Regions from separate parts of the Corynebacterium aquatimens genome, predicted to be linked through region 2. Evidence: predicted binding sites of a transcription regulator. Region 2 holds the regulator's gene; each other region holds the start of a gene.
What was found. Region 2 encodes LexA, which represses DNA repair genes until DNA is damaged. Its sites were predicted from a motif close to CGAACANNTGTTCG; they were not measured.
Positions count from the first base shown of each region.

Region 1 (3,934 bases), 1.1 Mb from region 2:
TCATCATCGTGCAGTACCTGATCGCCGGCGCTATCGCGGGCGTCAACCCGTTCGTCGCACTGAAGAACATGCTCCCGGCCTACTTCACCGCGCTGGGCACGTCCTCGTCCGCAGCAACGATTCCGGTCACATTGCGCTCCACCCTCACCAACAAGGTGGATGAAAACGTTGCCGGCTTCGTCGTTCCGCTGTGCGCGACGATCCACCTCTCCGGTTCCATGATGAAGATCGGGCTCTACACGTTCGCGATTATCTTCATGTCCAACATGGACGTCTCCCCCGCGCTGACCCTCGGCTTCATCCTCATGCTCGGCATCATGATGATCGCCGCTCCGGGCGTTCCCGGCGGCGCCATCATGGCCGCGACGGGCCTCTTGGCCTCCATGCTTGGTTTCGACGACAACATGGTCGGCCTCATGATCGCCGCCTACATCGTCATTGACTCCTTCGGCACCGCGGCCAACGTCACGGGCGACGGCGCTATCGCCCTCGTGGTGAACCGCTTCGCCTCCGGCAAGCTTGAGGGTGTTCACGCCGCGGAAGAGGACCGTCGATAAGCTTCTTCAAGCTCTCGGCCATTCGTCTAACCTTGGGTCCATGGTGAACGCACGGCACATCGGAGTCATCGCAGCTGTCACGGCACTGTCCGGCCTTATAGGTGGCGGCGTTGGCTACGCCACGAATGACGTCCCGCCGATTGAATCATTCCAGATGCAAACAACGTCCATCACGGACGTGGAAATCTGGGATCCGGACGACGTTCTGACCAGCGAAGACGAGGCCCGCATGCTTCGCGACGCCCAGCGGATCCAGGCGCCAGAGACCGTAACCAAGCTGCGCTACCTCGTCTTTGCAACGAACCGTGAGAAGGTCAACGACTCTGTCGAAGAGTACTTGCGCGACAACCACCCTGATCTCATCGGCGAGAAAAAGTTTGCTGACGGGCTCCTGCTGGTAGGCGTGGGTTTGCAGCCGCGACAGGCTTTCGTATTTGCCGGACCTGATGTTGCTGCTGAGTTGGACTTAAAAGACGGCAGCGACCACCTCCGCGCTTCCACCGATGCGATGAAAGAGGGCGTCAAAGCTGGCAACATTCCCGCCGGCCTCTTCAAGAGTGCCCGTACCGCAACCGACGTCGAAACCGTAAGCCAGTTGCGCCACGACGCCGCCGCCGAGGAGCGTTCTGACGCGACATCGGCCGGCGGTATCGGCGCGGGTCTTGCAGGTTTGGGTGCTTCTACCGGTGCCGTTGCGTTGTCCGAACGCCGCCGTCGCAAAATTGATCAAGCCCGCGACGATTACGACCGCATCACTGGCGAGTACACGCGCCTTGCCGGGCGTCTCGACGAATTGGATATCCGCGCCAATTCCATCGCCTCGAGCTTCGCCGATCACGAACTGCGCGACCAATGGAATGACGTACGCAACCGTTTCTTTAAACTCCACGAGTTTGTCAATGGTGCCGGCGGGATCGGGGAAATTGACGTCAACGACGACAAGTCGTTCCTGGCCAAGGCAAAACAATTAGCGACTGCGCGTGAGACCGTTGACCAGGCATTTTACGCGGAGGAAAACATTGACCGCCTCTTTGAGATCGAACGCGGCGATCCCGGCGCCCGCCGTGCGGATTTGACCAAGCTCATCGAGGACGTTTCTTCCGCCCGCCACCAAGTCCGCGACCGCCAGCTTCGTGGCGACCTCACCCACCTAGAAGGCCGCATCCGCCAGCTCGACGCGAACCCCTCCTCCCCCACCTTCCTCGACGACTTTGTGCGCATCCTGTACGACTACCGCACAATCATGGCGGAAGTGAAGCGCCGCGAGTTCTCCGACGTCAAGGAGTACGAGGCACTCCACCAGCCACGCCTCTACGACCACGGATTCTTCTACGGCGGCGTGATCACCTACTCGCAAATGGACTCCTGGCACGCCACCAATGTGTCTATCCACGAGGAGCGCACCTCCTCCAGCTCTGACTCCAGCGGTTCGAGCTTCGACTCAAGCTTCTCCTCCGGATTCTCCGGCGACGGTGGCAGCTCAAGCTTCTAATCCGACGTCCCCGCCTGCGTCGTCGATTGCATGTTCGATGCAGCGCAGTGTTTTTCACGCCTTTGTCGGCGCGCTCTTTATGGTGTGAGGTGGGGCGGGCCGTCTTCCTGGCTCTCACTGGTTGCTCGTTGTTGTGACTAGAACATGTGAGCCAAAATACATAGAAAGAACGATTAAAAAGGGTTGCTAGCCGAATAAGTGTTTGGATACACTTATGGTATCGGGCGGCAAACTACTTTTTAAAGGGGGTTCCGATGACGACAAAAGGTCGTGGCGGTGGCGGTGGATCAACGTTTGTGGGTACACCTGAGCCGTATTTCAGTATTGAGCGCTTCGACGATGAGCGTGTAGCTTCAGGGCACATTCTGCGGGAGGCGGAATACGCATTGTTTTCCTGCTACGCGGAACAAGGTTTCGGCGTGTGGGACATGGATGTAGAAATAGCTACCTTGCAGCGTGATACGGGCATGAACAAATGGGCCGTTACACGCGGGATTCTGGGGTATTCACGCCTGCAGGATTTACCCATGCTCAAAGAGCTTCAGGAGGAATCGAAGCTGCTTGATACCACTCGCCTCGCAGCCATCGATACCGTCTGCAGTGAATTGGGCAACGGTGTGGATGTAGAGGTCTGGTTTGAGATTGACGGTTTCCTGGTGGACCTGTTCACCCCTAACGCCCCGAACCAGATCTTCCCTGGGACGGGCACCATCTACTATCAGTTGCGCCGCCGAATCGGAGAGATAGATCCCGGCGTGCGTTATGACGAGAAGCGGCGTAAGAAGCGTGAGAAACAGGCTGAGGGTAAAGCGACTCTCTCCTATATTCGACGTGCTGGCGGTAAAACCCTCGAGTATTCATCCGATGCGGCCACCATGTCAGCAGTTCAGGCATTCATTGAAGAGACAGCACGAGAGAACGATATCTCTCTCGCCGACGCCACGACTGCGCTGTTGACGGGCGCGCTTGTACCGCCAGTACAAGTCACGTTGTACGGTTACGTGCCCACCACCGCTCCGGAAAACGGCGGCAACCCGATTGAAGGAGCGCCCGTCTTCTTCCCTGATTCCGGGTGGACTGATCCCCACGGGCTGGCTTCACTCGACGAAATGGGTGGGCTCGACGGTGCACGGATCATCCCTCTTGATCCCGTGGCGGAGCAAGAAACGACGAGCTACCGACCCACTACGGCAATGATCGCTCTGTGCGCGGGCCGCGACGGTACCTGCCTCTGGCCCGGTTGCTCTAAGCCAGCACAGCGTTGTCAGCTCGACCACCGGATCCCATTCGATGAAGGTGGGCGAACAACCCCGAGCAACCTGTTCAGCTTGTGTCAGCACCATCACAACGTAAAAACCGATCGACGGGCGCACTACATTGTGGATCCTGAAACTCGTGAGGTGGTCTGGCTTTTCGACGATGGGACGTACGCGCTCACTCACCTCGAAGGCTTCATCGGTGACCAATTAACTCCGCGTAACCCTAGATGGCGACGTTCCTTGGACGACATCAAGGTTTCAAGGCGGCATGCAGCCCAATTCTTTGCAAAAGCTCACACGATCGCCGATCAGATTGACGATGCCTACGATGCCGGCGAAGACCCAGCAGAACTATTCGCTCAGCTCCGCGATCTTGAGGAGGAGTATGGAATCGCATTTGACATCCAACTTGTCCGACCACCGTTCTAATGATGAAGCAGGTTACAGTGGTGGGGTGACCAAGCCTTATAAGCCTGATTCATCATCCAGGGATATTCGTCTGTCAGATCTGGAGAGATCTGAGGCGCTAGCTGACTTAAGCTTTGCGCTCGGTGAAGGCCGCCTGGATCAAGATGAGTTTGATCGCAGGTGTGAAGAAGTTTACGAGGCGACCACTAAAGGAGACC
Region 1 covers NZ_CP046980.1:2,490,656-2,494,589, reverse strand. The annotation lists gene CAQUA_RS11020 (dicarboxylate/amino acid:cation symporter) at 1-557, shown strand, start outside; gene CAQUA_RS11015 (DUF5129 domain-containing protein) at 598-2,049, shown strand; gene CAQUA_RS11010 (HNH endonuclease signature motif containing protein) at 2,304-3,737, shown strand; gene CAQUA_RS11005 (DUF1707 SHOCT-like domain-containing protein) at 3,763-3,934, shown strand, end outside.
Region 1: CAQUA_RS11010 (HNH endonuclease signature motif containing protein) is a predicted target of LexA. The motif match lies at 2,073-2,086, and genes of this name have one in related genera.

Region 2 (3,934 bases):
GCGGACGCCTCGATGGTGACCGCGACGCTGACGCTGCTGCTGCGTCGCATCGACGTGTCGACGCAGCAGATGCTCAAAGGACTGCCGCTGCGGCAACGCGTGGCCGTCGAACACTACCCGCACGGCGGCGCCGCGGGACTCGTGGAAGACGCGCGCGTGGCCGCGATCCGCGACGCACTATTCGCCGCGGGCGGGCCCGTGCGACGGCCCGCGGAGTTCGAGGAGCTGGTGAAAACCATCAAACCCACCATCAGCGGGGCCGTGCGGCGCACCATCGTTTCGATTGCGCCCGGGCTGGTCGAGTACTCGAACCTCGCGGCCGAGCTGGATAACTGGCACGGGCCCGCGATCGACGACATCAACCGGCAGATGGCGTTTCTTTTACCCAAGCACGCGATCACAATCCACGGGATGGAGCACCTGCAGCACCTCCCCCGCTACGTCCAGGCCATTAGGGTGCGGCTCGAGGACATGGCGTTGGACCCCGACCGCGACGCCGAGCGCCAGGCAACCATCGACGCGGCCCGGGAATACCTCGACGTGAGGCTTCGCCGCCTGCCTAAGGGCCGCGAAAAATCGCGCGCGGTGAAGGACATCTTGTGGCGCATCGAGGAGCTGCGCGTAAGCGTGTTCGCGCAGCGGCTCGGGACGGCGAAACCCGTGAGCCAGCGGCGGATCGAGAAGATGGTGGACAAGCTCAGCTAGCGGCGCGTGCGCAGCGCGTGCGAACGCGGCGCGCGGGTCAGAGGTCGCGGTCGCGGCGGCGCATCAGTCGGATTTCGGACTCGAAGTCGTCGGCGCTTTCGAAGGACTTATACACGGAGGCGAAGCGCAGGTACGCGACCTCGTCGAGGACGCGCAGAGGTTCGAGGATCGCCAGGCCGATGTCGTTGGAATCGACCTGGGAGCTGCCGTGGCTGCGCACGGTTTCTTCGACCTCTTGCGCCAGCCGCTTCAGCGCGTCATCCGACACGTCGCGGCCTTGGCACGCGCGGCGCACGCCAACGATCAGCTTGTCACGGTCGAAGGGCTCACTCACGCCGTTTCGCTTGACGACGGTCAAGATCGCCTTCTCAATCGTCGTAAAGCGGCCGCCGCATTCTGTGCATTCTCTGCGTCGGCGGATGGATGCGCCCGCGTCAATCAGGCGCGAGTCAGCGACGCGGGAGTTCTGGTTATGGCAGAAAGGGCAATGCACGCTCGAAATTGTACTCGCCCGCGGGTGTGGGGACGGTGGGCGTCGATAAGCATAAAAATGCCCCCACGATGTGGGGGCGAGGCGCGGACTACCTCACGCTGGCGGAGACGACGTTGGGCGCCGCTGGCGCGGCTGGGGCTGGCTCTTCAGCGGAGAACATGCCGCTAAACGCTGCGCCCACGATGAGCGCGAGGCCCAGCATTGTGCCCATGAGCGTTGCGGCGCGCGCTTCATGCTGTTTTTCGATCTTCGTTTCGATCCCCGCCCGTGTTGGTTCGGCAATGTCCCGGTAGGGCTCAGGGTTTCGATTAAACTCGCCTAAAGTTCGAACATGATCGGCCCGGCGGTGCTGCGTTCGCTCAGGAATATCCCACACATCCGCCGGCTGCGGCGCGCGGTGAATCGAACCAGCAGGTACGTTTGCGGTGCGGGGATTGCGTACTGCGATGGTCATAATGAGATTCCTTTCTACTGTTGCAACCAAGTGTAATTTTCGCTCCGACACTCTCGAACACTTTGTTCGCGCGAATGTTCTAATTAGATGCTATGTTCGAGTTATAGCAACACGCGAAACATTTGTCCACACGTGGGCGGAAAATATCGAACACAATTGCCATACCGTGGTAGAACGGTAGGTAGAAAAGTTGAATGAGGAACACTCGGAGAGGAACGCCATGGCACGACAGAAGAGAGACCCTAACGGCCTGAGCGACAGGCAACGCCGGATCCTGGAGGTTATTCAGGACGCGGTTGTCCTGCGCGGATACCCGCCAAGCATCCGTGAGATCGGTGATGCGGCGGGTTTGCAGTCAACATCGTCGGTTGCGTATCAGCTCAAGGAATTAGAGAAGAAGGGGTTCCTGCGCCGCGACCCAAACAAGCCGCGCGCCGTGGATCTGCGCCACCTGCCGGAGACGGATCCGCTGCGGAAGAAATCTGCGCAAAAGAAGCAGACGCCCGCACCCGAAGAGGCCGCGGCCCCGCGCTACATCCCCATTGTTGGTCAGATCGCGGCTGGGGTCCCAATCACCGCTGAAGAAAACATCAATGATTACTTCCCGCTGCCGGAAGAGCTCGTGGGTGACGGCGAACTCTTCTTGCTGCAGGTTGTCGGCCAGTCCATGCAGGACGCGGGCATTTTGGACGGGGACTGGGTTGCGGTGCGCTCCCAGCAGACGGCGGAGGAAGGGGATTTCGTTGCCGCGCTTATTGAGGGCGAGGCAACGGTCAAGGAGTTCCACAAGGACTCAACGGGGGTATGGCTCCTCCCCCACAATGACGCATTCTCCCCCATCAAGGCCGACGAAGCTGAGATTATGGGACGCGTAGTATCCGTCCTGCGCAAGCTGTAACTTTTGCGGCAACTCGATGTCCCGGTCGCAGCCCACGCGGTCTATCCGAAGGTTTCATGAATGCACACCGAAGAACGCCGCCGCCAGATCGCGTCGCTGACCGCTGTTGAAGGCCGCGTTAACGTCACGCGCCTCGCGGAGGAATTCGGCGTCACCGCGGAGACTATTCGCAGGGATCTCGCCGCGCTTGACAACGAAGGGATGGTGCAACGCGTCCACGGCGGCGCGGTTCCGAGTTCCTCGTTCCTGACCGCCGAGCTCACCATGGAGGCCCGCTACCGGACGTCCGCGGCTGCGAAGAAGGCCATCGCGCGCGAGGCGCTGGCGTATCTTCCGGAAGAGCCCGGCACCGTGTTCCTCGACTCCGGCACGACGATCCAGATGCTGGCCGAGCTTTTTGCTGGCGATGAGATTGCCCGTCGGCATTCCTACGTGACCAACTCGTGGCCGATCGCGCTGCAGCTGTCCAGCGACCAGGTCAGCGTGCAGTTGCTTGGCGGAACCGTGCGCGCCCTCACCCACGCCATCGTCGGTGACACCGCGTTGCGCACCCTGGCGCTGCTCAGCGCGGACGTGGCGTTCATCGGCACGAATGCGCTCTCAATCCCCAGCGGCCTGTCCACCGCCGACCCCCAGGAGGCCGCAGTGAAATCCTCCATGGTCACCAACGCCTCGCGCGTAGTCGCGCTGTGCGACTCCACGAAACTTGGCAACAACTACGCCGTGAGCTTCGCGCCCTTGGCATCACTCGACGCCGTGATCACGGATACGAAGGCGCCGGACTCCTTCGTAGCCGATCTGGAATCATCCGGCATCGAGGTCGTCCTGGCCGACCCAGCTTTGTTCTCCTGAGTCCTCCCCGGCAGAAGGTTCCGGGCTGATCGCGAACTCGGCGTACTGGTCGGCGACGATGCGGGGCAGGCGGACGTCGATAAGCGTGCCCTCGGCCTCGTAGGACTCGCTGCGGACGGTGCCCTCTTCGTGGACGCGCGAGACCACGTCGCCGCGCGTGTAGGGCACGAGAAGGGTGACGTGCGCGTCCAACGTGTTCAGGAACATCTCGATGCGCTGCTCAAGCTCGTCGATGCCCTCACCGGTGTGGGCGGAGACAAAGACAGCGTCGCGGCCGGCATCGGCGAATGCGTGCCGCAGCTCAGCCAACACAAGCGGGTCAGCAGCGTCGATCTTGTTCACCACGATGATTTCGGGCGGAATGGTCTCATCGGTGTCACGCACGATGTCGGCGAGCACCTCGCTCACCGCCTGGATCTGCTTGAGCGGGAACGGGTCGGACCCGTCGACAACGTGCAGCACCAGATCGGCGCCGGTGACTTCTTCCAGGGTGGACTTGAATGCCTCAACGAGCTGCGTCGGCAGGTGGCGG
Region 2 covers NZ_CP046980.1:1,057,038-1,060,971, reverse strand. The annotation lists gene hrpA (ATP-dependent RNA helicase HrpA) at 1-705, shown strand, start outside; gene nrdR (transcriptional regulator NrdR) at 743-1,198, opposite strand; gene CAQUA_RS04810 (hypothetical protein) at 1,287-1,652, opposite strand; gene lexA (transcriptional repressor LexA) at 1,873-2,550, shown strand; gene CAQUA_RS04800 (DeoR/GlpR family DNA-binding transcription regulator) at 2,611-3,402, shown strand; gene hflX (GTPase HflX) at 3,355-3,934, opposite strand, start outside.

Region 3 (3,934 bases), 950 kb from region 2:
GGATCGCCTTCTACGTGAACGGCGTCCCAGACGGTGAGATGCGATTGTTCACGTCGATTGAACGAGTTGAGACAGACGGCGATGGTACGGCTACCTTCTCCTGGGGCGAACGCACCGGCTCGACAGCAGAAGGCATCACCGCTCATTACAGCGTGTCCTTAAAAGCCTCGGGCGGAAGCATCAAGGCTATCGACGGAGACATTGCTGAATTCAACGAACGGTGGAACGATCCGCAGAACGAATACCAATTGGGAACCTACGACGAGAGGTAACCCAGGTCGGTCTAGAACGGTGGTTTGTAGACATCAAACTCAAACCTCAATCCGTACTCATTCTCCAGTGAGAGGAGCTCGAGGTAGAGGTCCGCGAGTTCCTCATCACTAGCCTTCTCAATTTTGTCCGCGATCGTGTGGGCTTTGGCGTAGAAGTCCGCCACGTGCCGGCGTTGTTCTTGAACGTCTGCCAGGGATTTTTTCCACCGCGGGTTGCGCGGAGTGAGCTGCGACTTCAAGAATCCATCCGAATGCTCTAGGGCATAGGTGCCGTCATTGAAAAGCCACACGACATCGCCTGAGTCAGGATCAGCAATGTAGAAGGCACGGCGATCGGTTTTGATGTTGTGATGGTGCTGGCACAGGGTGTACAAGTTGCCCGGTGTTGTTGCGCCGCCTTCATCAAACGGAACCCGATGGTCGAGCTGACAGTCCTTTGCTTGGCGCCAACAGCCTGGCCAGACGCAATATCGGTCCCTGGCGTTGCAGTAGGCCTTCATGGCCGCTGATGGGACGTAGCCTTCGAGCTCCGCGTGGGAGACACCGTCTAAGTCAATCAGCCGAGCGATTTCCACGCCACCGATGTCTTCCAACGTTGCAAGGCCAGCAGAATCGGTCCAACCAGAATCAGGGAAGAAGATCGCTTCGCCCTCGATTGGTTCCCCGCCCTGCTCTAGTGGGGCCGTCATAGGCACGAAACCAAACAGCGTGAGCCTCGGCGTTGGCACGACTTCACCCGTACACAGCTTCACCAACGCATCGCCGTAGGAAATCTTTTCGCCGCGCGCGATGTCCTCGATCGCTGCTTTGATCATTGCCATCGAGGTGGCATCCGCCGTGACCTCCATCGCCGGAATTCCGCCGGAACAGTGGAAACGGACGTTGACCTTTTCTGATTTCTTTTTCTTTTCGCGCTTCTCCCGCTTCTTCTCATCGAACGCACGGCCGGCGTCGAGGGAAGAGATCAGGCGCCTCAGCGCGTTTCTGATCTGCCTCTGGGTGGGCAGTGGCTGGTTGGGGAAGCGTGGCACGAGGTATTCCGTAACAAGATAATTGTCGATTTCTGACAAAGTCCCGTAGCTCACCGAGTTCCCCAAGGTCTCAAGCTCTGCGTCTATTGCCGTCAATCGCGGAAGGTCAAGCAGCTTCGATTCCTCCTGCAGTGCCCTCAGCATCGGGAGTTCTTGCAACCGGGCGTACGCAAGAATGGCCTTCTTAATGCGCTTCGCGGCCATTCCAGTTTTTGCCTGCATCCGAACAACAACAAGATCGAGATCATCCACCAAACAGCTGTCTTCCGCAGCCCATGAAAACAGCGCGTATTCGGCCTCCCGGAGGATGTGCGCTGATGCGACGATCTCGTCGCTGAATCGCTCTGTACTAAAGAACGCTTCGGCGTCTTTGATGCCGGTTTTGGTGCCGTCCCCGCCACCGTCGTTACTTGTGCTCATTGGGCCCCCTCTCCTTTTAGTTATGTGCCCTCCGTTGCTTCCACTGTATACGCACACCTGTTCTACAGGCAACAGTTTTTCCAAACTTCTTTAAACTAATTTCGCTATTGCGTTCTATTTTATTTTTGGGCAAACCATCATTGTATAACCCGAGCCGGACACTAAGATCCGGGCACGGAGATTCCAAAAGGACGGCGGCGTTTCGTAGAAACATTTGACCAACGACCTAAACTAGGGCGTTATGACCAACGCGAAGCCTGACCTTTCCACGACCGCCGGTAAGATCGCGGACCTCAACAACCGTTTAACGGAGGCCCGTGAGCCTCACGGCGGCAAGGAGCAAGGCCGCGTGCGCCAGCGCGTGGAGGCGCTGCTCGACCCAGATTCCTTCACAGAAACCGATGCGCTCGCGCGTCACCGCGTGGAGGAGTACGGCCTCGACCGCATGAAACCTCCGACTGACGGCGTGGTCACGGGCTATGGGCTTATCGACGGCCGGAGGGTGTGCGTCTTCGCCCACGACAACACAATGTTCGAGGGCGCGCTCGGTGAGGTCTCGGCGGAAAAGGTCCTGAAAATTTACGAGCTGGCCACGAAGACCGGTGTGCCGGTCATCGCGATCCATGATTCTTCCGGCGCGCGCCTGGAAGAAGGCGTCGTGACGGCGTCGAAAACCGCCCGTATTTTGCGCGCAGCCACCGACGCATCGGGTGTTGTGCCGCAAATCTCCATTGTTGTTGGCCAGGCTCACTCACTAGCGTCGCTGCTAGTGCCGCTGAGCGACATCACGGTCATGGTGAAGGGCTCTTCGATGCACTTAACGTCGCCGGCGGCGGTGACGAAGGTGACGCGTAAGGTAGCGACGTCGGAAAGCATTGGCGGCTGGAAAGTCCACTCGCGGATTACGGGAACGGCGCACCTCACCGCCGGCACAGATCTTGAGGCTATCGCGGCCGTACGTGACCTCGTGGGGTTCCTTCCGGAGAACAACCGCGCGGCATCTCCGATCCGCGAGAGTGCGGACACCGTGGCTGCTGAGCTGGACTCATTCATGCCGGACCACGACTGGTCCACCTATGACGTTCGAGACATCATCAACCGCGTCACGGACGGTGATTTCGTCGAGCTGCAGCGCGGCTACGCAGACAACGTCGTGACCGGATTTGCACACGTTGCTGGGCGCGCAGTGGGTGTCGTGGCTAACCAGCCGAGCGTGCTCGCCGGGTGCTTGGACCATGCGGCCGCGACTAAGGCCGCGCGATTTATTCGGACGTGTGATTCCTTCAACTTGCCCATCGTAGAGTTCGTCGACTCCCCCGGTTTCTTCCCTTCGGAAGAAGAGGAACACTTGGGTTCTGTGGCCGACGGCGCGACGCTTGCCTACGCGTTCGCGGAAGCCCAGGTGGGCAAAATTACGGTGATCACGCGTAAGGCGATCGGCCCATCCTACGTGGTCATGGGGTCGAAGGAGCTTGGCGCGGACATGGTTTTCGCCTGGCCGACCGCGCAGATCGCGCTTACCGACGCGACGACGGCGGGCGAGCTGCTTGGCGTCGATTCGACCGAGTACGCAGCTAACAACCTCACCCCCTACGTAGCAACGGAGCGTGGACTCGTCGACGCGGTGATCGAGCCGTCGTCGACCCGCACCCAGGTCACCGAGGCGCTCCGCTTGCTGGAGCGCAAGGTGGTCTACCGTCACCCGCGCAAGCACGGGAACATTCCTTTGTAAACTCTGCTCGGGACCAATGGAGAAAAAATTGTGGATATCAAGGTAATCAAGGGTAACCCGACCGAGGACGAGCTCAAGGCCTTGGTGCAGGTCCTCACCGATCTTCAGCAAGAAGCAAAGGCTCGCACGTCACGCGGTTACCGGAACCTGTGGGGGCGCCCGGGCAATCCGAATCACGGCCCGGTCGTGTTCAATCCGTCGGCGTTCAGCTCACAAACTCTGTTTTAAATGCAGCTCGTACTAGCTTCACAATCCCCGTCGCGTCTGATGATTCTCCGTAACGCTGGGGTGGAGCCCGTGGTGAAACCTGCGCACATTGATGAGCAATCGCTTATCGACGACCTGCAGGAAGCACCACCGGCCGACGTTGTGACGGCACTCGCACGCGCCAAAGCCGAGGCGATACTGCCCGGCGTTGAAGGAGAGGCGATCGTCGTCGGCTGCGACTCGATGCTCTTGCTCGACGGCGAGCTTCAAGG
Region 3 covers NZ_CP046980.1:2,011,148-2,015,081, forward strand. The annotation lists gene CAQUA_RS09135 (hypothetical protein) at 1-272, shown strand, start outside; gene CAQUA_RS09140 (HNH endonuclease signature motif containing protein) at 284-1,723, opposite strand; gene CAQUA_RS09145 (acyl-CoA carboxylase subunit beta) at 1,965-3,455, shown strand; gene CAQUA_RS09150 (acyl-CoA carboxylase subunit epsilon) at 3,486-3,683, shown strand; gene CAQUA_RS09155 (Maf family protein) at 3,684-3,934, shown strand, end outside.
Region 3: CAQUA_RS09140 (HNH endonuclease signature motif containing protein) is a predicted target of LexA. The motif match lies at 1,774-1,787, and genes of this name have one in related genera.